DNA from 2 places in the Kordiimonas pumila genome. Region 2 is predicted to be linked to the other one. Evidence: riboswitches for the same ligand, from Rfam matches in the RefSeq annotation. Region 2 holds a riboswitch; the other holds the start of a gene.
The links. Region 2 has a riboswitch for cobalamin ahead of metE (5-methyltetrahydropteroyltriglutamate--homocysteine S-methyltransferase). Riboswitches for the same ligand answer to the same signal wherever they lie in the genome.
Positions count from the first base shown of each region.

Region 1: it holds a riboswitch for cobalamin, as region 2 does, so the genes downstream of both, ICL80_RS15125 (TonB-dependent receptor plug domain-containing protein) here and metE (5-methyltetrahydropteroyltriglutamate--homocysteine S-methyltransferase) in region 2, are expected to answer to the same signal.

Region 1 is NZ_CP061205.1:3,415,269-3,430,552, forward strand. It holds gene ICL80_RS15080 (CaiB/BaiF CoA transferase family protein) at 1-458, opposite strand, end outside; gene ICL80_RS15085 (acyl-CoA dehydrogenase) at 469-1,647, opposite strand; gene ICL80_RS15090 (LysR substrate-binding domain-containing protein) at 1,783-2,643, shown strand; gene ICL80_RS15095 (alpha/beta hydrolase) at 2,751-3,953, shown strand; gene ICL80_RS15100 (trimeric intracellular cation channel family protein) at 3,950-4,561, opposite strand; gene ICL80_RS15105 (cobyric acid synthase) at 4,594-6,051, opposite strand; gene ICL80_RS15110 (ABC transporter ATP-binding protein) at 6,051-6,830, opposite strand; gene ICL80_RS15115 (FecCD family ABC transporter permease) at 6,827-7,834, opposite strand; gene ICL80_RS15120 (ABC transporter substrate-binding protein) at 7,831-8,715, opposite strand; gene ICL80_RS15125 (TonB-dependent receptor plug domain-containing protein) at 8,728-10,599, opposite strand; cobalamin riboswitch at 10,757-10,948, opposite strand; gene tmpT (thiopurine S-methyltransferase) at 11,027-11,665, opposite strand; gene ICL80_RS15135 (helix-turn-helix domain-containing protein) at 11,743-12,180, shown strand; gene ICL80_RS15140 (2OG-Fe(II) oxygenase) at 12,214-12,879, opposite strand; gene ICL80_RS15145 (hypothetical protein) at 13,010-13,894, opposite strand; gene ICL80_RS15150 (Lrp/AsnC family transcriptional regulator) at 14,034-14,501, opposite strand; gene ICL80_RS15155 (ACT domain-containing protein) at 14,639-14,905, shown strand; gene ICL80_RS15160 (c-type cytochrome) at 15,022-15,284, opposite strand, start outside.
Region 2 is NZ_CP061205.1:1,698,519-1,713,802, forward strand. It holds gene ICL80_RS07220 (amidase family protein) at 1-857, shown strand, start outside; gene ICL80_RS07225 (MSMEG_1061 family FMN-dependent PPOX-type flavoprotein) at 871-1,491, shown strand; gene ICL80_RS07230 (NAD(P)H-binding protein) at 1,488-2,369, opposite strand; gene ICL80_RS07235 (carbon-nitrogen hydrolase family protein) at 2,548-3,567, shown strand; gene ICL80_RS07240 (phenylacetaldoxime dehydratase family protein) at 3,570-4,637, shown strand; gene ICL80_RS07245 (carboxymuconolactone decarboxylase family protein) at 4,662-5,222, shown strand; gene ICL80_RS07250 (efflux RND transporter permease subunit) at 5,232-7,397, opposite strand; gene ICL80_RS07255 (acyl-CoA thioesterase) at 7,495-8,271, opposite strand; gene metE (5-methyltetrahydropteroyltriglutamate--homocysteine S-methyltransferase) at 8,268-10,622, opposite strand; cobalamin riboswitch at 10,733-10,951, opposite strand; gene ICL80_RS07265 (hypothetical protein) at 11,170-11,346, shown strand; gene ICL80_RS07270 (hypothetical protein) at 11,461-11,724, shown strand; gene ICL80_RS07275 (Lrp/AsnC family transcriptional regulator) at 11,757-12,215, opposite strand; gene ICL80_RS07280 (indolepyruvate ferredoxin oxidoreductase family protein) at 12,346-15,284, shown strand, end outside.

The DNA of each region.
Region 1 (15,284 bases), 1.7 Mb from region 2:
AGGCCACCAAGACCCTGTATCATCAGATCATAGCCCGGCCTGTCTTTATACGGCCCCGTTTGACCAAAACCAGTGATAGAACAATAAATCAAGCCTACGTTAAGCGCCTTCAGGCTCTCATAATCAAGGCCGTATTTCTTCAATCCACCAACCTTGAAGTTCTCAACAACAATATCAGACTTTGCTGCCAGCTTTTTGATAATGCTCTGCCCCTCTGGGCTTGCCATATCAACCGCAACAGACTGTTTGCCGCGGTTTGCGCTCATATAGTAGGCTGCAAGGGCTTCATCGCCTTCACCAAAAAAGGGCGGCCCCCATGTGCGGGTATCATCGCCCTCGTTCGGGCGTTCAATCTTGATAACCTCAGCCCCCAGGTCAGCAAGACACTGGGTAGACCAAGGCCCTGCCAAAATGCGACTAAGATCAAGAACACGGATACCAGTAAGGGGGCCAGCCACTCTATACCCCTTACATAAAGGCCTGAAGGCCGGTTTGTGCACGGCCTAAAATAAGCGTATGCACATCATATGTGCCTTCATAGGTATTAACTGTCTCAAGGTTTACCATATGACGGATCACATGGAACTCGTCTGCAATACCATTACCGCCGTGCATATCACGCGCCATGCGGGCAATATCAAGCGATTTGCCGCAGCTATTGCGCTTGATCAGCGATATGTTTTCTGGTGCTGACTTACCTTCATCCAGCAGCCGCCCAACACGCAGGCATGCTTGCAAGCCCAGCGTTATCTCGGTCATCATGTCTGCAAGTTTCTTTTGTACCAACTGGGTCTGGGCCAGTGGTTTACCAAACTGCTTACGGTCCATTGTATATTGCCGTGCTGCATGCCAGCAGAACTCAGCCGCACCAAGCGCACCCCATGCAATACCAAAACGTGCTTTATTCAGGCACCCAAACGGGCCACCAAGGCCGCTTGCATTCGGGAGTAGGTTTTCTTCCGGAACAATAACATTATCAAGTACAATTTCGCCCGTAATCGAAGCACGCAGAGACATTTTACCTTCAATTTTTGGTGTAGAGAAACCTTCCATCCCGCGTTCAACAATAAAGCCGCGAATTTTGCCGTCGAGCTTTGCCCAAACAACAGCCACATCCGCGATTGGGCTATTGGTGATCCACATTTTATTGCCTGTTAACTTATAGCCGCCATCAACCTTTTCGGCGCGCGTACGCATGCCGCCGGGGTCAGAACCATGGTCAGGCTCTGTCAGGCCAAAACAACCAACAAACTCGCCAGAAGCCAGCTTTGGCAGGTATTTCATACGCTGTTCTTCACTGCCGTATGCATAAATAGGGTGCATTACAAGGGAAGACTGCACACTCATGGCAGACCGGTAGCCGCTGTCAACACGCTCAACCTCGCGGGCAATCAGGCCGTACGACACATGGTTTACACCAGACCCGCCGTATTGCTCAGGTAAGGTTGCCCCAAGCAGGCCCATCTCGCCCAGCTCAGTCATAATCGCACGGTCAAAATTTTCTGTGCGGTTTGCCATCAAAATACGCGGCATCAACTTTGCCTGACAGTAATCACGCGCGCTATCGCGGATCAGGCGTTCTTCTTCTGTAAGCTGATCTTCAAGAAGAAAGGGGTCTTCCCAATTAAATGCTGGTTTGGCTGACATGGCTTGGTCCTCATATCTTTATAAATTACATTTATGCATGTATAATACATATTTCAGCGAAATAAAGTGCTGATTTCCACTCATAATATGATAAAAAATCATGTATTTAAAAATTATTGGTGGTATAAAAGCCATATGAAAAGACAAATCCCATCACTGACAGCCCTTGAGTGCTTTGAAAATGTTATGCGGCACGGCCTTGTGACCCGCGCGGCAGACGAACTGAACCTGACACAAAGCGCGGTTAGCCGCCAAATCGGCAATCTGGAAGCTTTTATCAGGCAGCCACTTTTCAAGCGCGAGCGCAAGCGCCTAGTGCCCACCGAGGCCGCTAAAGAATTTAGCACAACCCTGTCCCCCATCATGGACAAGCTTGAAAAAGAAACCATGCGCCTAATGAGCTGGGGCGCGGAAGACCGCATACTGACCCTTGGCTTGCTACCCACCTTTGGATCGCGCTGGTTAATCCCGCGCCTTGGTGGTTTCACCGCCAAAAACCCTGATATTCAGCTAAATATTGTTACCGGGCTAAGCCTTGAGGATTTCATCGCCGCCAATACGGATGTCTTTATTTTATACGGCACCGGCATATGGAAAGGCTATGAAAGCCAAAGAATTGTCGACGAAGAAATTGTCCCCGTTATTATGCCAGAGCTATATCAAAGCCCCGAAATTATGGACTATGAACATCTTCAAATGGCAACCCGGCCAAAAGCATGGCAAGTGTGGCTGCATGCAAATGGCCGCGGCGAGCGGGCACAAAAGCTAGGGCCCAAATTTGAAAACTTCACCATGATGATCGAAGCTGTTCGCTCTGGTCTTGGTGTGGCCGTTCTACCCAATATGTATGTGGAGTCTGACCTTAAATCAGGCCGGCTACTAGCCCCGTTCGGGGCACCAGTTGCCAGTAAAAACGGCTATTACCTCGCCTACCCAGACCACTTAAGCGGCAGCAACAAAGTGCAGGCGTTCAAAAACTGGCTAACACCTGAATAAAAGCAATAATGTATATATTTCATGAATATGTTGACCTTTTTTCTGGTATAACCCTATAATAATTTCGAAATTATTATAGGGTTAACGCTTCTATTAAAGGCTACATTATGTCCCTGACCGTTATAAAAAAATTAGCATTTTTTGTGTTTATCTGCTTGGCTTTAACGCCAGTGAAAGCTGAAATCGCCTTAGCCTCTCAATCGGTTATTCCAAACACGGAAACCTACCCCCTGACATCCAAGATCACCGGTAGAACATACCAGATTTTTATCTCAACACCACTTCAACCCGCGCCGGTAGGTGGTTATCCAGTTATTTACCTGACCGATGCCAACGCCTATTTTGGCACTATGGTTGAAACCATGCGGCACTTTGTTCGCGGCGGTAAAGACAGAACCGAAGCCGTGGTTGTCGGTATTGGGTACCCAGAGGGCACCAATATTGGCAAAGCCCGCTCTTTTGACCTAACCATTCAACTAGCTGATAGCCCGGTCCCTGAAGGCTTTGGCGGTGCCAGCGGTTTTTTACATTTCATACTGGATGAACTAAAACCACAAATAGAAGATCGTTTTACTCTGAACAAACAGAGCCAAACGCTATTTGGGCATTCCTTTGGCGGCCTCTTTACCCTCAATGCCCTGATAAACCAGCCTGATGCGTTTCAAACTTATTTGATCGCTAGTCCGTCCATCTGGTGGGGGGACCGCTTTATGTTCCGCAATAAAAACTTCCTCAGCAGGCTTAGCCCTAAACTAGAGACGACAGGTGCCACAGCGCGCGTTCTCTTAACTGTCGGCGCCCTAGAGCAGCCAAAAGAGCCAGAGGCAGCACCACCCGCCTCAACAGGCAGACCTGCGCTGCCTGGCGTTATTGGTCGCACTCAGGTGGATGATCTTGTCAAAATGGCAGGCATGCTAAAAGAAACCCCCGGCATTTATGCTGAAAAAATTATTTTTGAAGGCGAAAACCACGGCAGTGTTGTACCCGCCGCTATCAGCAGAGGAATTACCTTTGCTCTCTCACCAGATGCCACCCAGCCTGAGCCTGCACCTGTAACCGCCAAAAGATATAACGATTACCCCATGCCCGTGCCCACGGCAGAAGAGTATGTCGCCATGACACCAAACGAGCGCTTTACCCACCGCACAGCCCTGCGCAGTTGGGCTGATAAAGACATGCAAGCACGGTATGTTAACGAGTTCAAATACAATATGGATGCGGCCCTGTGGTTTGATGACCATTATGCCCTGCATGCAGAAAAGGTCACCATGGACAATGAGAACGGCTCAACCCCCAAAGAAGCCCACTAGCGCAGGGCTTTAGGCAAGCGCCAACCTTTTAAAATTGCCATAGCACGCGTTGTAAAGGCTGTTGCTATGGCAGCCCACAAGGCAATGGGGCCAGCGTATCCCAAATAATCCATCAGGCAGTAAACACCTGCTCCAAAAAAAGCGGCTGTCGCGTAAAAATACTCATCAACACGCATAACAAGCGGAATTTCATTGCAGATTACATCGCGGATAACACCGCCGGCCACGCCTGTGGTAACACCTAGCATAATCGCCACCATCGGACTGCCTGATACAACAAGTGCCTTTTCTGCGCCCACCACACAGAAAAGCGCAAGCCCCGCAGCGTCAGCCCAAATAAGCCAGCGCATACGGCTTTCAAGATGGCGCGCAAACAAGAAGGTTAAGCCCGCAGCAATAAGAGCCACCCATATGGAATGTGTACTCACAATCCAGAACACAGGCTGATCAAGCACAAGGTCGCGGATAGTACCGCCGCCAACCGCAGGCATAAGCGCCAACACTATAATACCAAAAAGGTCCATGCCTTTCCGAACCGCAGCAAGCGCGCCTGAAATTGCAAAAACAAAAACCCCCGCCATATCAAAGTAAAACAGTAAATCATGCATAGCTGGCCCTTTCTGAAACACGCATACTCAGTTTAACGCGCCGCGTCCAGTATTGCATCAAGGTTCAGATGTTGTTCAAGAGCATCCGCAAAAGCATCCAGCGATTTTTCAACGCGGGCACGGTGGTTTACCGCCCCGCCTTTCACACCCAGCAGTGCCAAAAAATTGCTTCTGAAGGCACCGTCATCAAAGAGGCTATGCAAATATGTTCCCCAAATAGGCTTATCTGCATGACTGTGGCCAATCACCCGTTGTCCTGCCTTCATAAAAATAGGCGTGCCCGCTTTCGCGAAGCTTTCCCCCGTGTGAATTTCATATCCCATAGTGGCACCCAGATTTGGCACACGTGCCACTGTGCCCGTAATAATTTTCTCAGGCCTTAGTATCGTTTCCATATCAAGATACCCAAGACCTTCCTCCCTGTCTGCTGGGCCTTCAACACCGTCAGGGTCTGTAACCACTGTGCCCAGCATCTGGTAACCACCGCATATACCAAGAAGCGCGCCGCCCGCCCGCACATGGGCTGCTATATCAGTTGCCCAGCCTTCCGCCTTTAGGAAACGAAGGTCTGCAATAGTTGCTTTGCTACCCGGCAAAACAATAAGCCTAGCATCCCGCGGCAAGGGGGTGCCGGGCGGGCAAAACACAAGCTCAACCCCAGCTTCAGCCTTTAAGGGGTCCAGATCATCAAAGTTTGCAATACGCGGCAAAAGCGGCACAGCTATCTTGAGGTTTTTTCCTGCTTCGCCTTGGTGCATGTCTTCAAGCACAACAGCATCTTCAGCGGGAAGTTCACGCACAACCCGTAAAAACGGAACAATACCAAATGACTGCCAGCCGGTATCGGCCACAATACGGGTTATACCGCCATCAAACAGGCTCATATCACCCCTGAATTGATTAATAATAACACCTTTAATCAAGGCGCGCTCTTCAGGTGGCAGCAGAGCATGAGTGCCAACAATAGAGGCAATAACGCCGCCCCGGTTAATATCCCCCACTAAAATGACCGGTACTTTGTGGGGTACAGCAAAACCCATATTGGCAATATCACCCGCCCTTAGGTTCACTTCTGCCGGGCTACCAGCCCCCTCCACTAGTATAAGGTCAGCATCATTTTTTAGCCTGTTAAAGCTTTCACTAACCGCAGACAACAACTGGGGCTTAAGCCGCTGGTATGCACCAGCCTCTGCCCTGCCAAACACTTTACCATGCACAATAATCTGTGCACCAGTTTCAGATTCGGGCTTTAAAAGCACCGGGTTCATATGAATGGATGGCTCTGCCCCAGCCGCCAAAGCCTGTAGCCACTGGGCACGGCCAATTTCACCGCCTTCGAGCGTTACGGCCGCGTTGTTCGACATATTTTGTGGCTTAAATGGTAGCACCTTCAAACCGCGCCGAGTATAGGCGCGGGCAAGCCCCGCAACCAGCACAGATTTACCAACATCAGAGCCTGTACCCTGCACCATAATACTGCGTGCAGACATTAGCTATCAATCCGGGCTATAGGGGCGATCATATCAACACCACCAGCTTTCCAGCGAGACACACTCACATGAAAAGCCTTCTGAATGTTTGCATCAGTGAGCACATGACCGGGTGTGCCTGCCGCCAGCACACGGCCTTCACAAATAAGAATAAGCCGGTCACAGGTACGAGCAGCAAGCGCCAAATCGTGCATAACCACAACGGCACCAACCCCATTTGATGCTTGTTCTTTTAAAATTTCCATAACCTGAAGCTGATGTGCTGGATCAAGAGATGCCGTTGGCTCGTCTGCCAGCAGGAAATAAGCATTTACAGCAATAGCACGGGCCAGCAAAACGCGGGCGCGCTCGCCGCCAGAAAGCGTTGTTACCAGCCGGTCCCGCAGCTTCCAACAGTCGGTTACCCGCATTGCTTTTTCAATAGCGGCTGTATCGTCAGCTGTTATATTTTGCCACGGGCTGATGTGGGGGATACGGCCTAGAGCAACCGTACGCTCTGCTGTCAGCGGCCAGTGCACCGGCGCCCCTTGTGGTACGTAAGCAACCTTGCAGGCCCTGTCTTTGGCATTCATCCCTTCAAGAAGCTGCCCGTCCAGAAAAACAGTACCGCCAACAAGAGGAAGTAACCCAAGTGCTGCCTTTAAAACTGTGGTTTTGCCAGCACCGTTCGGGCCAATAAGCCCCACTACCTCGCCAGGCTTAACAGCGAAACTCACCCCGGAAAGAACAGCCATCCCTTCCAGCGTGGCACTGATATTTTTAAGCTCAAGCCCCGTCACCGCATGCTCTCCCGCGTTTTAAAAACGATATAGATAAACATCGGTGCACCGATAAGGGCGGTTACCACCCCAAGCCTAAGCTGGCCGTGACCAATGGGCAGACGTGTTAAAATATCGGCAAGGAGCATAATAAAAGCACCAACAAAGGCGCTTGGCAGTAAAATTTTGCGTGGTTCATAGCCAATAACTGCACGCACAAAGTGTGGCACCACAAGGCCAATAAAACCCACAGAACCACAAACGGCTACTGTCGCCCCCACTGATAAAGCCGTGCCCATAACAATACGCCAGCGCAGGCGAGCAACATCAATCCCCAGTGTTGCAGCAGCTTCTGAACCAAGCGACAAGGCATTCAAGCCTTGCCCCGAACCCAGCATCATAACCCAGCCTGCAAGAATGAAAGGGCTAGCCAGAATCAGGTCTTCATACGTACGGTTTTCAAGGGATCCTAACATCCAGAGCACCATTTCCTGCACACTCATAGGTGTTGGGGCAAAGTTCATAACAAGCGACACCCCCGCCATAGCAAGGCTTGATATACCCATGCCAGCCAGTATCAGTGTTAAAACACTACTATCTCTTGCTGCCAATATTACCAGAACAAAGGTAGCAAAAAGCGCCCCTGTCATGGCAAAAACAGGCACCATAAAAAGGCTAACGGCTGAAAAACCAAAATAAATGGCAATAACAGCCCCAAGGCTTGCAGATGATGTAACACCAATTACGCCCGGGTCAGCAAGCGGGTTACGCAGCAATCCCTGCAAAGCAGCGCCCGTATAACCAAGTGTTGCACCGGTTAAAATAGCAAGCGCCACACGCGGCATTCTTAGGTCTTGTACAATAAGCACCAGACCTTCATCGCCGCGCCCCAAAAGCGCCCGCAGGAATTCCGCCGCCGTTAAGGAAATTTGCCCGTACATGCCAGACACAAAAGCCGCCACCACCAAAAGACAAGCTAATGCACCATGAAACAACCAAGGCTTGCGGGTGAACATTGTTATCATGGCGCTGCCTTTGTAGTGATGCCAAGCCCTATAGCCTGCTCTCTAATATATTCTGCCGCATCAATCGCAAAAACACCACTGCATGTTAGATACCGGCTTGGAACATGAATGATGGGCAAGTCACCCATCAAATGCTTGTAAACACTGTGCCTGCTACTGCTCCAGCTTGAAACATGAATATCGGCATCATGGAAAAACGTGGCCACCACAAAATCAGGCGGGCTCACCACCATTTTCTCTAGTGGCAGTGGCACCCAACCCTTGATGCCTGCCTCTGCAGCCACCGTATCAAACCCTGCAAGCTTGATAATGTCATCAATGTAGGTACCCTCACCTGCCGTGAACCCGCCCGGTGTCATATAAACAGCTTTCTGGCTATATCGCTCTGCATCCATAAGCGCTTGATAGCGCTTTCTGTAGTTTTGCTGTAGTTCACCCGCGCGGGTTTCTGCCCCAAGCAAGCGGCCAACATCCATCAGCACACCAAGGCTTTCATCAAGCGAGCCTGCATAAGGCGGCATATATGCTGCTATACCAACCTGATTAAGAACAGCCACAGCCCTTGGGCCGCCTCTGTATGTTAACAACACTAAATCAGGTTTTATGGAAATCGCCTCTTCAAGGCTCCCCCCCACAACTGGCAAACCATACGCCGCCTCTTCATAAAAAGAGCGGTTATCGGCAGCCTCAAAAGATACAGCCTGAATATCAGTGCGGTCAGCAAGCGCCAAAACAAATTGGTCGGCACAGCGATCAAGCGAAACAAATCCGCCCGCATAAAGCGGCCCAGTGATAAGGCATATAGAAAGAATGGAGGCGGCAAACCGCCCCCATATCCCTTTAGAAGGGTAAAAGTGCTTATGCAGCGCAGAAGCGCCCATCACCATCCCCTATCAGAAGTTAGCACGTACACCAAAATAGCTGGCAATCCCGGGTGTACCATAGCCTAGAATTTGCTGATACTCTTCATCTAGCAGATTGTTGACCCGGCCATATAGCTCAATACTATCTGTCACCTTATAGGCCGCAGTTAGGTCTAGCCTTATCCAGCTGTCATTCGTGCGGTTGCCTGTATCCAGCTCATTGCCGTTATATGTAGCAGAAACCTGTGTAGACAGGCGGTCTGTTACATCCCAGTCAATCACGGCGTAAGCCTGATGCTTTGGCCTTCTAATAAGGCGCAGGTCCGTATCCCTGTCTTTGCTTGAAGCATATGTATAATTCGCAGCAAAAGTAACCGCACTGCTCAGAGCGGCATCAACAGAAAGCTCCACACCTTTTGACCGTGCACGGTCTACGTTATCGTAGCCAATGGTGCTGGTATAAATGATCAGATCATCTGTTTTCTGGTCAAAATAGGTTGCAGCAAATTTCACTGTGCCGTCTAGCACCGTTTGCTCAACCCCTGCTTCCCAAGACTTTGCCCGTTCAGGCAACAAATTCACGTTCGGCTCTGTTTGCGCAACTGGATAGCAGTAAGTGCATATATAAGATAGCTGGTACAGGCTTGGTGCCTTAAAGCCCTCACCCCAGTTAGCAAATACCCGTGTGCCAATTTCAGCAAAATTATAGGATGCCCGCAGTTGCCCGTTTGTGCTGGAGCCAAAATCAGAATGATCATCAAGCCTAAGGCCCGCTGACAGTGATAAGCCGCCCTCTTCATAGGCCACAACACCAAAGACACTGTTGATATCCACTGTATTTGCCTGATCAGCAGGTTCTTTCAGCTTAATGTTTTCATGTTGCGCACCTGCTGTCAGTGACCATGCCTCTGTAAAGCTGTAAACGCCCAGATAATCAAGGTTCAGGCGCTCGCCTTTGCCGGGATATGTGCCATATGCAGAAATGCTCTGCCGGGACAGGGCCGAATACTCGACAGACACCGTGTTATTAAACCGGCCATCCAGAAGGTCTGCCACCAGTTTACCACCCACCAGATATTCTTCTGACAAGGCTCTGTCTGGTCCGTCTGCAGGTTCATATGCACCAGAGGCCGGGTTAAAGGCAGAACTATCAACATCTGCGTGGCTATCTGTATAGCTACCAAACACTTCTGCCGTCACAAGGTCAGACAGGGCCGCATGCACGCGCGCGCGCAGCGTATAGCTGTTGTAGCCATCTTTTTCTGTGTTACCCGCAGCTTCATCTGCCACAGAAATACCGTCTGTTTCTACCGCGCTGCCAGACAAGACAAAGCCCAGCTTTTCACTACCTCCGCGCAGCGTAGCCCCACCGCGGAACGTATCAAAAGCGCCGTATTCGCCAAAAACGTTACCAGAAAAACCATCACCGTTTGCACGTTTGGTGATGATGTTCACCACACCGCCAATGGCATCAGAACCATAAAGCACAGACTGCGGGCCTTTCAGCACTTCTATGCGTTCAATCGTGGCGGGGTCCAGCGTACCAAAGTTAAAACCGCCGCCGGGGGCAGACACATCATTCACCTGCACACCGTCGATCAGCACCACAGTTTGGTCGGTTGCGTTACCGCGAATACTAACAGTTGCCTGCGTGCCAAAACCACCATTCTGGTTAATCGATACACCCGGCAGGGTTTGAATGGCATCAAGCGCAAAGCTATATTGCCCGCGTGTAAGAGCTTCCTCGCTCATCACAGAAATACTGGCACCAACATCACTGATGTTTTGTTCGCGGCGCGATGCTGTTACAACAACTTCTTCCAAAGCAGCCTCGGCATATATAGCGCTTGAAGCTGTGAAAGTGGTGGAAGCCAATAGCAATATTTTTAATGTATCAGACATAATAAGTTTCATCCAACTGAGCCTAAAAGGCCGTCTTTTATAAAACTGTGGGGAGTTTGTCTGATAAGGCCGGAACGGCCTTCTCCTTACAATCTCCGTGCACAGCGGCGATTGTCGCCGACACGGAGGTCCGCTTCTGAGTGGTTAACCCGACCATCAGAAAGGCGACTAGACGGCAGGTCTCCTGGCTTGTGGATCGATGTGCCTGGCATCCTTCCCGGTGATGTACACCAGTGGATAAATTGCCACGCACTCCTCACATACAGTTGCGGGTACAGCCACGGTTTTTAACCGTGTTCCCTCTTAGCGACTGGCATACACCAGCCGAACCATCTGGGGTGGCTATAATACATGTGAAGGGTGGAGGCAAGAGACACTTCGTTGCACTCAAAAATATCGCTTCCACAAAACATGTGACAACAAGATACTACATATGGGGCTCTATAACCCAAACACTTTCCTCTGCAGCACATTTTCCTTTGAGGCCACCTTGCACTTGCTCCCTCGCAAGAAGCCTAAGCTTGTATGCGCTACCGTAATGCTGCCTGACTTCTTCATCCGGCACGGAAAACGGAGGCCCTGCCATCTGGCTTTGGTCATATGTGTAAGTGATAGCCAGTTGCGGGGCTGTATGTGTTATCATACATAAATGCTTTGTGTAGTGCGCCCGAACGGTTGCTGGCAAAGCCACAAGGGCTGCCCGGTCGTAGACAGCATCAACCTGCCCTAGCAGCTCTGCTGACAGGGCGAAAATATCCCCAACAAAAATATCAATATTTTCTGCACTGTATGTGGTCAGGGTACCATCTACCACATGCGGGGTTACGCCAAGTTCATCAAAAAGCTGCTTTACAGCCAGTTCACTTAGCTCTGCACCAACAACAGTGTAATTTCGGGAAAGGAGCCAGGCGATATCGCGTGTTTTACCACAAAGTGGCACAAAAACCCGCGCTGCCACAGGCAACGCTAGAGCGTTAAAGTGTTTTACAAGCTGCTCATTTGCCTGTCCTTCATGAAATGCAATATCGTTTTTTTGCCATTTATCTAACCAAAATTCATTTTCCATCACGTAACCTTTCCGTGTTGATCTTTTCTGTGTTTGCACTAGTTTACAAGTTCAAGTTAACTTGAGGTCAAGAGAAAATGGTTAGTACAGCGGTTATTGATATTAGTGAGGTTTCCAAACTATCCGGATTACCCGCTTCAACACTGCGATTTTATGAAGAGAAAAGGCTCATACATTCGATCGGACGACGGGGTCTGCGACGGCTTTTTCCAGCCACTATTATGGAAAGGCTGGCGCTTATTACATTAGGGCGCAAGGCCGGTTTTTCGCTAGATGATATCGCCCGCATGTTTGCTCCTGACGGCACGCCCAAAATTAACAGAGAGCAATTGGTTGCCAAAGCTCATGAACTGGACCGCACAATCAAACAGCTTGAAACAATGAGGGATGGTTTGCAGCATGCTGCACTGTGCACGGCCCCAAGCCACATGGAATGCCCAAAATTCCAGCGCTTACTCAAGGCCGCTAGCAAAAAAAGCACATATGCCCCTCAAAAGAACCTTGAAAAGTTCTAGCCATCTACCTTAGCTACTTAAAAATACAAAGCCTTACAAGCTTATTAGCGGGTTAAAGCCATTAAGGCGGTACCATCCTGCAATCGAAAAACGATCTCGGTTTGTAGGCAATACTTCATGTGGGAAGTCTTCGCTCAGAAACACAGCAATAGTGCCAAAAGTGGGTGCAATGCGCATAAGCTCGGTTGTGCCCTCAGGGTCATATAACACCAGTTCGCCGCCATCACCCGGCATCCAGTCAGGGTTTAAGTATACAACAACCGAAACAACCCTGTTTGCTTCCCCTTTAAAGGCATCCTGGTGTTGAGCATAAAAGCCACCTTCAGGATAATGTGCATAATGGCTTTCAAAGGAAAAAAGGCCTAAAAATAAATGCTTATTCAAATAAGCTTGCAAATTTTCTGCCCAGTCAAGCCATGCTTTTCCAGCTACAGAAGCACCTGTTATCCAGCATATCTGATCGCGGCGAATGTCAGAGTCTACGGTATGGTTTGCGGCGCGGCCAACACCTGCCTCCCTAAACTTAACCGGTGGCATCTCGCCCACTTGCTGCCATAACAATGCAGAAAGCGCAGACGGTAGCGCACCAGGCTGGCAGCTATAGCCCTTATCCTGAATATCATCAGCAATTGATGCAAACAACAGGCACGCGTCGCCAGTGTCAAGCGCGCCCGTGCCCTCAAGAAAAAAATGCTCCATTTTACCCTAAGAAACCCCAAAACAGCGCACGGAAGACCATGCGGCTGGCATATCACTGGTTCCAAGCTATGGAACCATGTTACCGCCTTAATCGCATATAGAAACAGGCTGGTCTATTATTCTTTACTCGCTAATCATGAAAATTATGCCAGTACTGGTCGGGTATAGCCTGTACCTTTTCACTTAGCAGCGGGTTCGCAAGCTCAAAAACATGTTTTGGATGATCGCCAACAAGTTTTTGCGCCTCTTTATAAAAACCCGCCTTCATGAAAATTTCCATGAATTTACCATTCTCATAAAGGCGCTTTAACCCCTGCTCAATGATAGCGGCTCTTACTGTATCGTCTTTCGCTAAATAGAAAAAATGGTCAAATTTGTAATATAATAAAATATTCTTCTCTATCACCAGTCGCTCGGCAAGCGGATCATCTTTTAACATATCAAGTTCAACAGAAACCTCGCTCAGCCCGCGCGGAAAAGCCGTAAAACGGCCATACATAAGCATTGGCCATAAATAGGGGTGGTCACCCGTAAACACTTTAAATCCAGCAGCTTTCAGTATCTTCGTATCAGGCCAGTATGTACCAGACCCCACATCAATATTCTGAATTATATCATCTAGGCTGGAAATGTTTTTTAAAAGATGCAGGTTTTCATCCTTAAGCACCATCATACGGTATCCGAGCAAGCCGCGCGTTAAGGGTATATCCACTTGTGCATAAGATTGCTCCCGCTCTATACTATGACCGGTATAGAGCACATTGATTATGCCGTTCTCTTTTTTAAGCGATCTAAAAGCGCGCTGCTGAGGTATCTGTTCAGGAAAACGGTAAGTTGTCAGGGTGTGATCGCCGTCAGCCTCTTTCAGGGCAGCTTCAAGGAGTGTCGGGAAATACTCATCGTCCCCCAAACGCAAGATAAACTCTTCAGCAAACAAACTACCGGGAAAGCACAGTAATAGAAGGAACACCCTGATCACCAGCAAACGCACATATACCAACACATGCCCAAGCATGATGACCCTTTACTAACGCCACAAACAGATGAAGAAATAACCAGTACGATCTTACTTCATTGCAATATTAATGCCTTAAACTCAATAAGGTCGTCAACCTGTTGCTCCATGTGGAAAAGGTAAACCAGCCCGGACAAGATCATTTTGTTGGCTTAACCGCAATTTTAGTGGTGTTTTTCCATGCGGTGAGAGCAATGGAGGAATTTATTTCGCGTACGCCTTCAATTTGCGACAAGCTATTCCAGAAAAAGTCCTCATAAGCCTGTACATCTTTCACGCGGATTTTAAGGAAAAAATCCACGTCGCCCATCAGGGTATGGCACTCGATCACTTCGGGAAAACTTTTCACCTTGTCAATGAAATGTGGCAAGCTATCGCGGCTGTGAGCCTGCATTTTAACCTGCGCTATCACCATAACGCCAAGCCCAGCCTTTTCCGGATCCAGAATAATAGTATGGCGTTTGATAACACCATCATCTGTTAGTTTTTGGATGCGCCGCCACACAGCGGACCGGCTTGAAGCCACCTTGTCTGCTAAATCATTAAGGGGAATAGTGGCATCATCCTGCAAGATATTCAGGATGCGTGCATCAAGATCGTCTATCATACGGTACTTATTTCCACATTAAAACCATAATATGAAATATTTTCTCACATAAACCTTATTTTGTCAAATTATAGGGAACACATTCCACATTATTGCGGCTATTTTCCTGTCAACAAATAACCAAACGGAGACGACCCATGGTATTAAGAGGTAAAACCCGGACCAGATTTTCAGTGCAGGCTGATTATGAGGTCAGCACACTTTCGCGCGTTCTTGAGCTTTTTAGCGTTCGCGGTGTGCCGTATTATAACATGTCCGCGCGCCAAACAGATAATGGCCAGCAATGGATTGAGCTGGATTGCAGCGATGTGGAAGACCAGAATACAAACCTTTTGATGAATAAAATTCGCCAAATTGTGACCGTAAGGGCTGTGCGCGTTGAAACACTGGTTCTTGCCCACTAACTGCCCCGTTAAGAAAATTGAACTGTTATTCCGCCTCCCCCCATGCGGAATATAAAAAGGCGACCTCGCACAGCCTGCGGTGTCGCCTTTTAATATATACACCGGTTGGCAGGCTATTAGCCGCCGTTTGCTTCCAAATAAGCAAGAAGATCGGTAATTTCCTCTGGTTTCCTGAGGCCAACAAACGCCATTTTCGTGCCCTTAACATAGGTACGCGGTGACTGCAGGTACGCCGCCAAAGTTTCCTCGTTCCAGACAATAGCCGCATCAACCATTGCTTTTGAATATTTATAGCCTTCAACCGTACCGGACGTGCGGCCCATAACACCGTGCAAAGAAGGTCCCATCATCATTTGGCCTTCCTCAAGGGAGTGACATG
Region 2 (15,284 bases):
CGGCACACTGCGGTGTTGTTGGTTTTAGGCCCACAACAGGGCGTTATCCGGGGGGAGGCTATATCGCACTTTCTGCATCGCGTGATACGCTCGGTGTTATTGCCCGGTCTGTTATGGATATTGCGCTTGTTGACAATGTTATTATGCAGGCGGAAAATACCATTTCCGGCATGCCGCTACAGAATATCACGCTGGGTGCAGTAGCGCCCGAAAGCTTTGGCATGGGGTTTGATCCCGCTGTGGTTGAGGCCTACTCGAAAGCCTTGAAGTCACTTGAAACGCAAGGTGTGAATATTGTTGAAGCAGACCTTGGTGACGCAATAGCCATTGATGAAGCTTGTGGGTTTATCATTGCGGTTTACGAATCTGAAGCAAGCTTGACCCGCCTTGCTGCCGCAAAGCTTGGGATCTCGCCGCTTGATTTTGTCGCCTCTATTAAAAGCCCTGATGTTAAAGGCCTAATTGCTATGCAGGGTGGTGTGGAGGCTATTCCAGAAAGTGTTTACCGGGAAGCAGTAGATACGAAACTGCCACAGCTTCGGCAGGCTTTTGCAAAGGTTTTCAACGTATCGGGTGTGGATGCGCTGATCTATCCAACAAGCTTGTTTTTGCCGCCGCCCGTGGATGTGGGGGAAACGATTTCAGTGGCAGGTGCCGATCTGCCCACTTTTCCAGCCTATACCGCAACAACACGGCCTGACAGCATGTCTGGTCAGCCTTCAGTGTCGCTACCATGTGGCTTGGTAGAAGGGTTGCCAATAGGTTTACAGCTCGTGGGTGCACGCGGTGATGATACCCGGCTTTTGACTATTGCAGCAACAATTGAAAAAGCCTTACCCGCACGACCGATCCCATAAAGGACATGTGAATATGACTGATACAAATACACTTGAGAGCCTTGACGGACTGCGTGCCATCATTGGCGAGCCACACGAACTGGTCACAAAAAAAATTGTACCGTATCTGGATGACATGGCGCATCGCTTTATTGCGCATTCGCCTTATGTAATGCTGTCCACTGCCAGCAAGGAAGGCGTGCCTGATGTTTCGCCGCGTGGTGACGGGCCGGGCTTTGCCTATATAGCAGATAACCATACGCTATATTTGCCTGAACGGCAGGGTAACAAGCTTGCTTTCAGTTTGCAGAATATTCTTGAGAACCCCAACGTTGCTCTCATGTTTATCATCCCTGGCGTTGATGAGGCATACCGTGTGCATGGCACGGCGCGTATCATTAACGACCCGGTTATACTGGAGCGTTTAACAGCACGCGGCCAGCCTGCGTTACTGGCGCTTGAAATTAAGGTGAAACAAAGTTTCCTGCACTGTGGCAAGGCCATGAAACGTAGCCAGCTTTGGAAAGTGGACCCAAAAGAAACCAAAATGTCCTTCCGGTTTGGAGCAACTGTTGCACGCGAATCTGGCGGCGGCGATGAGGTTGCAAAAATGGTTGATCAGTTGGTTGAGGAAGATTACCGCGACAATCTTTAGCGTGTAAAGGTTTTCGCGGCGTGGGTGAGGTAATCAGAGAGGCTTTTAGGTTGCTTGCCTGTGAGATTTAAAACGGCATCACTGGTGTAATTTTCCCCGCCTGCTGCACAGCATGTCATCAGGCTTGCCACTTGGCCTGCAAGCCAGCCATTTAAGCTTGCGCCGTGTTTAAGCAGGGTTGGCATTAGAAATCGCGGCGGGCTGACATGGCGCACTTTGTGGTTTAGGGCAACTGTAAGACCAGCCGCAACCTCTGCCATAGTTAGGGTTTCGGGGCCGGTTAAAATATGCACAGTGCCATCAAGGGACCTGTCTGTTAAAGCGCGTGCAGCGGCAACGGCTACGTCTTCGAGGTCAACAAAACCTATAGCACCGCGTTTGGTTGATGCTGGCAGAAAGCCACGTTTGATTGGTTCTTTGAACAGTTCGAGCGACTGGTAGAAAAATGTTGGTCGCAAAATAACATAAGGCAGGCCGGAGGCGATAAGGGCGTCTTCCACCGCGCCGTGCTGAACGCCAAATGACACTCTGGGTGACAGGCCAGCCGTTATGGCAGATATTTTTACTATTCGAATAGTACCCAGTGCCGCCGCTGTATTGATGAGTTGAATTTCCTGCGCTGCCATGCCGGGATGATCCCCGATAACAAGCAAGACTGTATCAACGCCGTTTAAGGCGCGCTTTACGGTTCTAATATCGCTAATGTCGCCGTTTATCACTTCAATTGGGAAGGGGTGACTGTGGGGTACGGCCATAGGTCGCCGTGTTAGCACCCTCAGCAAACCTGACATTTCTGTGGTGCCTAGTTTTTGTAAAACAGCACCGCCTACGCGGCCTGTGGTACCTAGTAATAAGGTTTTATTTTGGGTTTCCATCATGCCTAATAGTTACAGCAAAAATATTTGAGCGTCTTGGTTCATAAGGGACCTTAAAGTTTGCTGAAAGTGCACGATGCACTGTGGTTCATATAATTGGCGCTGATAGCCAAGACTTTTCAAATCTGACATGAAAATATTAGCTCTACTATTCATCATATTCTGTTTGTGGAGAGAATTTTTGGCTAATGAGCTTCAAACATTTAAAGCGGCTGCCGTGCAAGCGGCCCCTGTGTATTATGACCTAAAAGCCAGCATTAAAAAGGCTGTTGGTCTTATTGAAGAAGCCAGTAAAAAAGGCTGTAGCCTTATTGCTTTTGGCGAGGCATGGTTGCCAGGGTATCCATTTCATATCTGGCTTGGCGCGCCTGCATGGTCCATGCAGTTCACCGTACCTTATTTTGATAACTCGCTTGACCTGAAAAGTGAAGACTTTGCTGTTCTTTTAAAAGCCGCCGTAGACAATAGCATTATGGTTTCTATGGGATACAGTGAGCGGTGTGGCGGTAGCCTGTATTTGGGGCAGTGCCTTATCGGCACAGACGGCAAGCTCATCTATGCACGCCGTAAACTAAAGCCAACACATGTGGAGCGCACCGTATACGGCGAAGGATATGGCAGTGATTTAATGGTGTCGGATACTGGTCTTGGTAAGGTTGGTATGCTTTGTTGTTGGGAACACTTACAGCCACTTAGTAAATATACACTTTATAGTCAGAATGAGCAGATTCACATTGCTGGTTGGCCGGCCTTTTCCCTGTACCGTGAAAATGCTTATGCGCTTGGTAAAGAAGTGAATATGTCGGCTAGTCGTGTTTATGCAGTTGAGGGGCAGTGTTTTGTCATTGCAGCCAGCAGTGTCGTAACAGAGGGCTGCCTTAAAATGTTACATGCCGAAACGATGGTGCCTGATCTTTTAAGCCTAGGCGGTGGTTCCGCGATGATATTTGGGCCAGATGGCTGTGAACTGGCTGACTATTTACCTGAAACCGCAGAAGGCCTGATAGTCGCTGACATTGACCTGAACCTTATCAAATATGCAAAAACGGTTGCAGACCCGGCCGGGCATTATGCCAAGCCTGAGGCAACACGCCTGCTATGGAACAAGGCACCTTTGCATGCAGTGGAAACAGCCGAACAAAAAGCAGATCATGTAACAAACATAGAGGGTGATAGCGATGATGACACAGGTGAGGCGTAACAATGGGTGATCATGCTACCATTGTCCCCCGCCGTTCTGCGCCGCCAGTTAATAGGCCAGATGGATACGAACCAACGTATGATGCTTTTGAGCCGAGGTTTGCCAGCCACGATTATATCGTGCTGGTTGTGTTTGGGTTTGAGATGCCGGATGCACATTCAGCCCCGGGTGCCGTCAAGACCCGGTTGGAAATGTGCTTGAAAGCGGCGCCGCAGCCGGTAATTCGTGAAGCTGGCATAACGGCATCCAGCATTGGCCCGCACGCTGAAATGCATTTTGTTTACTGGAAAACAATCGCAGATTATGAAGCGTGGGTAAAAAATTCAGGCATTGAAGAAGTGTTCGGCGATGCCAGTTTATTGTCTGGTCAGGTTGGCCTGTGGCGGGAAATTTGTTTTTTGTCGCTAGACCACAATGAAACATCAGGGTCACGTAGTGAAGAACTGTCCGGTATTGCCAATATTGCTGATCAAATGGCGATTACGCCGCATCATGGCTATTGGGGAAGTGCCCGTGACAGAATGGTGGCGGCAGCCGAAGATGGCCTAGCCTCAGATGCGCCTGTGCAGCCTGATGCGACAGACGGTAAAGGCCAGCGCATCACGGTTCAGGGGCCTGAAAATGCATGCTTTATTCGAAGTTCGCAGGACCTGTCCCGGGCTAACCCGGAGCAAAAGGAAATGTATTTTAGCACTGTGAAACCTGCCCTGATGAATGGCTTAAGCTATCTGAAACATAACCCATCTGTCAGCGGGTGTTCTGGCGTTCGTTTTGTTGAGGAAGTTACGGAAGCAGGCCTTAAGTCTGAGCGTAGCTGTGTTACCGGCTTTTTTCGGTCGTTTGCAGATCTTGAGAACTGGACACACAACCACCCCACGCACCATGCCATTATGGCAAATTTTATAAACATGGTGCAGCACTGGCAAGGGCAGCCGGGGCTGCATCTTTGGCATGAAATAACGGTGTTTCCTAAAGCCACACTTTACGGCGACTATATTAACTGTTCGGCGGCAGGAACTTTGATGGCGGTTGGCATCCCTGTTTTACCCTCAGCCATACAGACGCCGTAGTATTCAGTATAAAAAGGAAGAATGATGTTTACGTATTTTGATAAAGAAACTGCACCTAAAGAGTCTGTAAAACAGATGGAACAATCTGTTGCCATCTTTGGGATGTTACCCAATATGCACCGTATTTTGGCGGGTGCCCCTGCAACCTATGAAGCCTATAATACTGTTTATAATCTTTTTACCAAACACACGGAGTTTACACCGCTTGAAGCGCAGGTCGTGGTGATGACATCAAACCATGAGAACCGCTGCCATTACTGCATGGCGGGCCATACTATGGGGATGAAGCTTGCCAAAATGCCAGATGACATTATCGAGGCCCTTCGGGAAGGTACACCTATTGCTGACCCCAAGCTTGAGGCGCTGCGTACTTTTACGAAAGAGCTTCTGGATAACCGCGGTCATATAGGCGATGATCGGCTACAGGCATTTCTGGGTGCGGGCTATACAAAACGTCAAGCGCTAGAGGTTTTGTGTGGGCTGGCATCAAAGTTGATTTCAAATTTCACAAACGCTTTGGCGCATACAGAGGTTGATGCCCCGATGAAAAAATATGAGTGGCAGCATCCGGCAGATCGCACATGAAAAACCTATTCAATGAGAGGGTGTTTGTTGCCCCTTTGTGTTTGGCGGTGCTACACGTGCGACTATGTGTGGGAAAACGCCGAGTGACAATATGACAGCAAGGCCAGCACCATATGTGATTTCCAACCCAAAACGCTGCGAGGGTGGAAAGTCGGAAAGGGCAAAAACAGAAAAGCCAATCATAATTGTGATAGTGGAAACAAGCGCTGGCCAGCTTTGGCTATCAAGGGCGTTTTTCCAGATTTCCCAGTCCCTGATTGACGTGGCACCTCTTTCTTTCATTTGTCGTCTTGCGGTTACTGTCAGGTGGATCATGTTATCAACAATTAGGCCAAGGCAGATATTCATGGCGGGAGATGAAATAATATCTATGGGGATGCCAGCAATACCGAGTGTACCGAGCACGATTGCAGAAATAGACGCGGCGCAGACCATGACTCCGACTGTGACCATCAGACTAGATGAAATAATAAAAGCGATAACACCAAATAATAAAATGAGCGTTAGAATGCCCATTGTCATGCTTTTTGTTACAGAGGCGGCCAGTTCACCTTGCAAATAATAGGTGCCACCAGTAAGGGTTACGGCAAAGCCATGCTGCGCTGGTATTTTCTCAATTTCATTAATAATTTCAAGCCTGTCACGGTCGCGGCCTGCCTCTATCATACGCAGCATAAACAGGGCGTGCGTGCGTTCCTTGTTCACAAAGCTGTTGGCAACTGCGCCGTATTCAGGCTTTGACAGAATATCAAGCAAGATATTCCAGGGTAATAGCTTGCCAAGCCAGTGCTCATCGCCTTCCGCCATAATAACCGGTAATGATATAACCGAGCCAACCGAAGCATGTTCGCTTAAGGCTTGCTGCAATTCCCACATACGGTCATAGGAATCTCCCTTATCAAGCTTACCAAGGTCATTACGGCGAATAACAAGCAACAGCGGGTTACTGCCGCCGTTGTCATCAACATAAAAAATGCCTTTATAGATTTTGGAATCTTCTTTGAAATAAGACAACAGGCTTGGGTCCGTGTTTAATTTGCTGATGCCGGTTATGCCTAGCCCTAAGGCAGCCCCAATAGTGATAACCAGTAAAACCCGGGTAATGTGCCTTGCCCTAGGGAATTTTCTGGCAAGCATATAACTGAAACTGGACGGGTTTACCTGTGCCATCCGCAGAAATGCTGGGAAAATGGTGTAGGCACATACAAAGGCACAGGCCGTGCCAATTGTGCCACCAATGCCAAGTTGGTTTAGGGGCTTTGCTTCAACAAAAATAAGGCTGCTAAAGCCCAAAAGGGTTGTCGTACCTGCCCAGAAAGAAGCAGGGAGCGTGTGGCGGATAGTTTCCTGCAGTTTTGCACCGGCAACTTTGTTTTCCGAATTACACCAGTTCGAAACCAGAAAAATAATGTGCGACAATGTCAGAACAAAAACAATAGTACCAAGGTTTGCGGTTAGAATTCCGATGGGGATGCCCATAAAACTTTGAAGGGTGAGGGTAAGAACCGCCGCCGTAACGCAGGTAACAACGGCGCCAGAAACAACAGTGGCAGACCTGAAAATAACACTCAGCACCAAAGCACTGAGGATCACAGCACCTAGGGTGAACACTTTCATGTCATTTGTTAAATTGCGGCGAATTTGCTCAACAATATAAGGCAGGCCTGAAATATGAATACTGTAGCGTTGACTTTCCTCTTCGCTGGCAATTTGTTCAACCTTTTCAACAAGGCCTGCGAAGTTATCTGTGTTTATGAATGCAATAACAAAGCTAGATTTTTCATCTTTGCCGATAAGCAGTCGTTTCCAAAGTGGGTTTTTTCTTGCTGCATCAAGGTCGTCGGGGCCGTTTGTAATGCTTTGTACGGATGTAACGCCCTTTAGCGCTTTGATGCGTGTTGTGAGGCTGCCAATTTTTGTGATAAAATTAGGATCTTCAATACTGCCTGCTGTACCAACATTCAGAAGTATTTGCTGGTTAGAGGGGAATACCTCTCGGATAGCCTGATTTTTTTTGTATATGCTACTGTCAGAGGAAAAGAAAAAGTCAGGCGTAACTTCTGGTTCCAAGTCTACATTCAGGAAAAATGCTGCCCAGATAGCAATAACAAAAACCGGCACAGCGATATAGATAAGGTAGCCTGAAATGCCTTCAGTTTTGGGAAGAATTTTCACACAGACTACTTTCGTTTTCTGATTGACAAAAAGGATATCACCAGCACGCTTTTAGCGTTGCACAGAATGAACTGCCGTGCAACGCCTGTGATTTTATCTAGTCTAAAGCACTGACAGGTTTATGGTCTTTGTTAACGGCAACCATAATAAAATTTGCCTGACCACAGTGTCGCCTGTTATGAGAAAATAGGCTTTCTGCCCAAAGCTCAACAGCTACAGCCATGGAACTATTGCCTGTGCTGGTTACATGCGAATATAGTATTATAATCTCACCTTTTTGGACTTGGCTGGTAAAGTCTGCCCGCTGTGATGAAGCCATAACAACGGCTTTGCGGCAATGCCTTGTTGCTGTAATAGAGGCAGCTTTCCCCATGGCGGCGAGGGCATTTCCGCCGTACAGACTGCCATAATGGCTGGTTTGCTCAGGGAACACAATATCAACCATAGCTTGGGTTTCGAGTGTATCTATTGTAGTTTTGGCTGGTAAGGGCGGCAAGATGCCGCCCCCTTTATTAAACTCTGCACCAACAGCAACCATGTTGAACTGGCCTCTGCTGCAAAGCCGCCTTTCACCAGTTAGCAGGGCTTCTGCAATCAGTTCAACTGTCACGGTAAGCGACCGCTGACCAACACGTGTGACATGGGCATTCACATCGGCTATCTCACCAACATAAGCAGGGGCCTCAAAATCAATATGCTCACACGAGGCGGTTACGAAGTTTGCTCTTGCATAGCGCGCGGCAGCTATAAAGGCTGCTTTGTCCATTTGCGCCAACCCTACACCCCCAAACATGGTGCCGTGGTGGTTGGCATCACCCGGGAAGATGATGTCAACCAAACGGGTTATGCCTGTATAGGCTGCACTGTCAGTCATGTATTTCGGCTTTCTGCATGTTGGCGAAGGTTTTTGGCGGCGGCTACCATGGCAATCAGGGCCGGGCGCACTTCGTCCCATGAGCGTGTTTTTAAGCCGCAGTCAGGGTTTACCCAAATTTGGGTTGCCTTTAAAAGGCCGTTGGCTTTTTCAAGCAGGTTGCTTATTTCGGCCGTTTTGGGGATGCGCGGTGAGTGAATATCATAAACGCCTGGCCCAATATCATTTGGGTAACTGTAGGATACAAAGGCATCCAGAAGCTCCATTTTAGAGCGAGACGTTTCAATGGAAATGACATCGGCATCCATCGCAGCGATAGAGGATATAATGTCATTAAACTCGCAGTAACACATATGGGTATGTATCTGGACTGCATCCGTCACACCGCTGGTTGCAAGCTTGAAACAGGCAACAGCCCACTCAAGATATGCACTCCATTCCAGACGCCTTAAGGGCAGCCCCTCTCGAAGTGCAGGTTCATCAACTTGAATAAGGCGGATGCCCGCAGTTTCAAGGTCCGTCACTTCATCTCTGAGGGCAAGGGCAATCTGTTTGCATACGTCAGCGCGGGGCATGTCATCGCGGACAAACGACCATTGCAGCATGGTAACGGGCCCGGTTAACATGCCTTTTACGGGCCTGCTGGTAAGGGACTGGGCATATGCGGTCCATTCTACTGTCATGGCGTGCGGGCGGGCAACATCGCCGTATATGATAGGGGGGCGCACACAGCGTGAGCCGTAGCTTTGTACCCATGCGTGTTTGGTAAAGGCATAGCCGGCCAGTTGTTCACCAAAATATTGTACCATGTCATTACGTTCAAACTCGCCGTGCACCAATACATCAATGCCGATCTCTTCTTGCCAGCGAATGGCTCTTTTTGTCTCTGTTTTCAAAAAAGCATTGTAGGCTGTAGGGCTTAGTTCTCCTTTGTTAAAGGCGGTACGGGCCTTGCGTACCTCAGCTGTTTGGGGAAAAGACCCAATAGTCGTTGTTGGGAAAAGTGGTAAGCCGGTGGCTTCCTGCTGTAGGAAACTGCGTGTTTTAAACGGGCTGTTTCTACTGGTTAATTCAGAGCCTGTAGCCTGCACACGGTTTTGTACGGTTTTATTGTGCACCTTGTCAGAAGTAGCGCGTGCTTGCAGGGCTTTGGTTGCTGCTTGCAGCGCGCCTGCGACAGTCTCAACACCTTTTTCAAAAGCTTGACCAAGGGTTGATAACTCTGCCATTTTCTGGACAGAGAAAGCTAGCCAGCTCTTTAGGTCACTATCCAGTTCTGTCTCAAGTTCAAGATCAATGGGGGTGTGCAGGAGCGAGCAGGAAGGTGCAAGCTCAATGCCTGTTAAACCACGTTCCTGAACTACCGGTAATAGCCAGTCATGCAGCTTTTGCAGGTCTGCCCGCCAAATGTTCCTGCCGTCAATGACACCAAGGGACAATATCTGGTTTTGCTGAAGCTTTTGCCTGACTGCTGTGAGTTGTTCTGGTGCGCGCACCAAATCTATGTGTAGGCCGGCAACAGGTAGGGATGTTGCTATGTCAAGATTGTTACCGAGGCTGCCAAAATATGATGTTAGCATAATTTTGAGCGAGGGCACTGTTTTAGCAATTTTGCTATATACCCTTTTGTAGGCTGCACGCTCTATTTCGCTGAGATCCAACACAAGGGCGGGTTCGTCTATTTGTAACCATTCCGCTCCTGCTGCCTGAAGTTGCTCCATAAGGTCCAGATAAACTGACAGTATCTTGTCAATCAGGTTAATACATTCTGTTGTACCATCTGTGCATTTGCTCAGTTTTAAAAAGCTAATAGGCCCAAGGATTACGGGGCGAGTTTTATAACCGATCGCTAGCGCTTCGCGGAACTCATCAACCGGTTTTGTGGATGCAAGGGTAAAATCTTGATCGGGCTCCAGTTCCGGCACCATATAGTGATAATTGGTGTCGAACCATTTGGTCATTTCCAGTGCTGGCACACCGTGGGCTGGTGCGCTGTGACCATGCACGCATATGGGGTGCGAGGCGCCGCCTACGCTGCCCCGTGCCATGGCAAAATAGGTTTCAAGGTTCACTGGGCCGCCGCTCCAGCCATAAGCTTTGGGAATGGCACCAACCATAACGGCAGTATCCAGAACATGATCGTAAAACGAAAAGTCATTTGATGGTATGGTGGTAATGCCAAGCGCGTGTTGGCGCGCCCAGTTGGCGCACCGAAGGGCTGTTGCTGTTTCAGACAGGTCTTTTGCGCTTAGCTGGCCAGACCAGTATTTTTCGAGGGCAAATTTTAGCTCTCTGCGTGGCCCAATTCTGGGCGTTCCAAGTGATGCAATTGATAGAGTGTTTTTAGACATAGGCTTAACCCCAAATGTTGGGGGCAAAGGCCAAGGGGAAGCATGCCTGAACAAGCAGCAAAAAGCTGGCGTTAAAGCATAAGCATTCCTCCGGGGCACCCCGCCCGAGGACGTTCAATTTTGTCGCGGCAGGTCTCCTGACTTGCGGGTCAATGCTTTTGTCCGGCCTTCCCGATGCATGACACATCAGTGGCTGATAGTGGACAGAAGCTCACCGCCTACAGTTGCGGGGGCAGTTTTGGCATTGCTTGGCCATAAGCCTAACGCACCAAATTCCCTCTTAGCTCTTGGCCAAGTGTGGCCAGAGAACCGTGACAGGAAGCGTGTAGCATTCTTGTGGGCATGAAGTCAATCATAATATAAAGATTTCTTTATATTATGATTGACTGTGTGGTATTTTACTCTATTTTTCGATTAAAAGAGCAGCCCCAAAGTATTGAAATACAATTTATTGAAGAAATGCCCAATTAAGGGTTTCTTTTTGGGGAAGGCTTTTCTATATTTTCGACATTATGTGTAAGTATTGAATAGATCGATTGGGGTATCTATGCCGAGTAATAAAGTTTCTACTGTAAAGAGTAGCGTCTTAAGCCTGTCTGAAGAGTATGTTGAAGCTGATATTGCTCTTCCTAAAGTAGCAGCAGATGCCAATCTGATTCCAGATACAGATTTCTCCAATCAACACGGCGTTGAAGACCGTGGACATGTGGGCGGCTTTCTGTGAGTGATGGCAGCGGTACGAATGATGTTCTGAACAGCTTGCCGCGGCTATTAGACGGAGATGTTATCGGTCTTGCGTATGACAGTGAGACGGGCTCGTTGTGGGTATCAGTGAACGGTGTATGGCAGAACGGAGCTGATAGGAGCGAGCGGCGCTGATGTTGTGAGCGACTTTGAAACCGATGAGGATATACTTGATATTTCTGGCGCAGGAACAGGGTTTACTGGTTTAAGTGATCTTGTAAGCGCGACGACAGAAACATCTATGAATGGTAGTGACGGCGTGCTGATAGAGTTGAGTGCGGATAATGTTCTCTTTATCAAAGGGTTAAGTCTTGCCGAATTGCAGACGCTCTATGATGGCGGTAATGTGCTTATATAGACTGTTCAGCCGGATAAAGGGCAGTGTGGTTTTTATGCTGCCCTTGATTGACGTGTTTTGACCGTTTTCATGGATATGCTGGAATGTACATGGTCCACCCCGGGTAAGTGGAAAACCCGGTCATTGAGAAACAGTTCATAATCCCGGATATTTTTAACCAGAATATGCAGGATATAATCATACTGACCTGTAACAGAATAGCAGGCCAGTATTTCCGGCATGCGGCCCACAGCTTCTTCGAACAGTTTAACATTGTTTTTTGAGTGGCGGTTTAGCGTGACCTGTGCAAAGGCGGTTAGCTCAAAGCCAACAGCGTCGTGGTTAATGGTTGCCTGATAGCTTTCAATGACACCAGCATCTTCCATTGCCTTGATGCGCCGCCAGCAGGATGCTGTAGAGGCACCTACCTGTTCAGCAATTTGCTGGGAACTGAGTTTGCAATTCTCCGTGAGCAAAGCCAAAATTTTTTTGTCTATTTGATCTATTTCCATTTTGAAATAATAATCCAATATATATTTATATATGAAATATATTAATCATAATACGATATAAATATAATAATTATGAAATTAAATATAGGATAAAATGAATTACAATTGCATTTAATGTCAGAAACAATGAATGCGAAGTAATATTATGGGCCATATTGATCTCTCTTATGAACTGAAGGACCGTTACAAGGCGGGACGTGAACGTGTTTTTCTAACAGGCACGCAGGCCATTGTCCGCATTATGCTGATGCAGGCTGAGATGGACAAGCGGGATGGCTTGAATACTGCTGGTTTTGTGAGTGGATACCGTGGATCGCCGCTAGGGGGTGTTGATCAGGAAATGTGGCGTGGTTCCAAGCTTCTTGAGGCAGCGAAGGTTAAGTTTTTACCCGCTATCAATGAAGAGTTGGGCGCAACTGCAGTTCTTGGCTCTCAGCAGGTGGAAACAGACCCAGACCGCGATGTTGATGGGGTGTATGCCATGTGGTACGGCAAAGGCCCCGGTGTTGACCGGGCAGCAGATGCCCTGAAACATGGTAATGCTTATGGTTCATCACCAAAAGGTGGCGTTCTGGTGGTTGCAGGCGATGATCATGGTTGTGTGTCATCCAGTATGGCGCACCAGTCTGATGTGGCATTGATGGATTGGTTTATGCCGATCCTTAATCCGGCAAGTGTGGCTGAATTTGAAGAGTTTGGTCTTTATGGCTATGCCCTTTCCCGTTACTCGGGCATGTGGGTTGGCTTTAAGGCAATTTCTGAAACGGTTGAAAGTGCACAGTCGTGCGAGGTGAAGCCGCTGCCAACCTTTACTATCCCGGCTGATTTTGAAATGCCTGAACTTGGTGTCCATTACCGCTGGCCAGACCTGCCGGGACCACAAATTGAAAACCGCATGGTCGCTAAAAAAGGGGCGGTTCTTGCCTTTGCGCGGGCGAACCCAATCGACAGAATTATCCTGAATCCAAAAGCCGCACGATTTGGCATAGTAACAACAGGCAAGGGCCACCTAGACTTGATGGAAGCGCTTGAGAGGCTTGGTCTCGATGAAGCACGCCTCACAGAACTTGGTGTGGGTATTTATAAAGTTGGCATGGTGTGGCCGCTTGAACTTGCAGGCATGTGTGAGTTCCTTGAAGGCAAGGAAGAAATTCTGGTTGTTGAGGAAAAGCGCGGCATTATTGAGAGCCAAATCAAAGAATATATCTTTTCCCATGAAGGTGCGCCAGAATGCCGTGTGTACGGCAAAGAAAATGCTGATGGCTCTGAATTGTTACCGTGGGTTGGGGAACTAAGCCCCCTTATGGTGATGAAGGCTGTTTCCAAGCAGCTTGGTAAAATGTTTAGTGCCTCTTTTGATACGATTATAGCTGAGGCAAGCAGTAAACCAACAAAAGCTGCCCCCATAACAGACATTTCCCGAATGCCCTATTTTTGTTCGGGTTGCCCGCATAACAGGTCAACTGTTGTGCCTGAGGGGAGTAAGGCCCTTGCAGGGATCGGGTGCCATTTTATGGCTTCGTGGATGGACCGGAAAACAGAATCGCTCATTCAGATGGGCGGCGAAGGTGTGAACTGGGTTGGCCGTTCGCTGTTTAATGGCGGCAAACATATTTTTCAAAACCTCGGTGAGGGTACATATTTCCATTCAGGATACCTGGCTATTCGTCAGGCGCAGGCAGCAAATACCAATATTACCTATAAGATTCTGTTTAATGATGCTGTGGCCATGACTGGCGGTCAGCCGGTTGACGGCCAGATTACAGTACCTGCTATTGTTAATCAGGTGCGGGCAGAAGGTGTTAGCTGGATCAGGGTTGTGAGCGACGAACCTGAAAAATATAACACAGTGACCCTGCCATCTGGTGTATCTGTGCATCACCGCGATGAGCTAGATGTATTGCAGCGTGAATGCCGGGATATTAAGGGTGTAACTGTACTGGTTTATGATCAGACATGTGCCGCAGAAAAGCGCCGCCGCCGCAAAAAAGGGCAATTCCCGGACCCTGCAAAGCGTGCGTTTATTAACCACGCCGTTTGTGAGGGCTGTGGTGATTGCTCGGTTCAGTCAAACTGTTTGTCCATTCAACCAAAGGAAACAATGGCGGGCCGCAAGCGCCAGATTGATCAGCATTCCTGCAACAAAGACTATTCCTGTGTTAATGGCTTTTGCCCAAGCTTTGTTACGGTGGAAGGCGGTATGCTCCGTAAACCGCAGGCCCTTGAGATTGATGGTTTCAAGGATGCTGTAAGCGGGCTTACGGCGCCTGATACCACACTCGCACGTGCCTATAACTTACTTATAGGCGGTGTTGGCGGTACCGGAGTTGTGACCATTGGTGCCGTGATTACAATGGCGGCTCATATTGAGGGCAAAGGCAGCTCGGTTCTTGACTTTATGGGCTTTGCACAAAAAGGTGGTACGGTTCTGAGTTATGTAAGGCTTGCAAACAAGCCATCGGAGCTGCACCAAGTGCGTATTGAAGAAGGCAGTGCCGATGCTGTTGTTGGCTGCGATATGGTGGTAGCAACTGGACCGCAAGCAATGAAAACATTGGCAGACGGCAAAACCCGTATTTCTTTAAACCTTGAAGAGATACCTACAGGTAACTTTACGACAAACCGTGATGCTTTGATGCGTGCAGACAAAAGGGTTGCTCTTTTAGAGGCGGTAGCGGGTAAAGACAATTTCAATGCTATCAATGCCAGCAAAATTGCGATTGATCTTCTGGGCGATTCCGTTTTTTCAAATATGCTAATGGCAGGCTATGCATGGCAGCAAGGCCTTATCCCGGTGTCGCTTGAGGCAATGATGCGGGCGATCGAGCTTAATGGTGTAGCTATTGAGAAAAATCAGGCTGCTTTCCATTGGGGCCGGCTTGTTTTTGCAAAACCAGAGTTTGTGTTCAGCAACATTGAAACGCCGTCAGCACCGATGAAACCTGATTATGCGGGCCTGAAGGCTTTTCATGCGGCATTCCTGACAAAATATCAGAATGCAGCATACGCAGAAAGATATAATAGCTTTATGGCAGCAGTTGAGCAGGCTGATACGACGTTGCTTGGCGC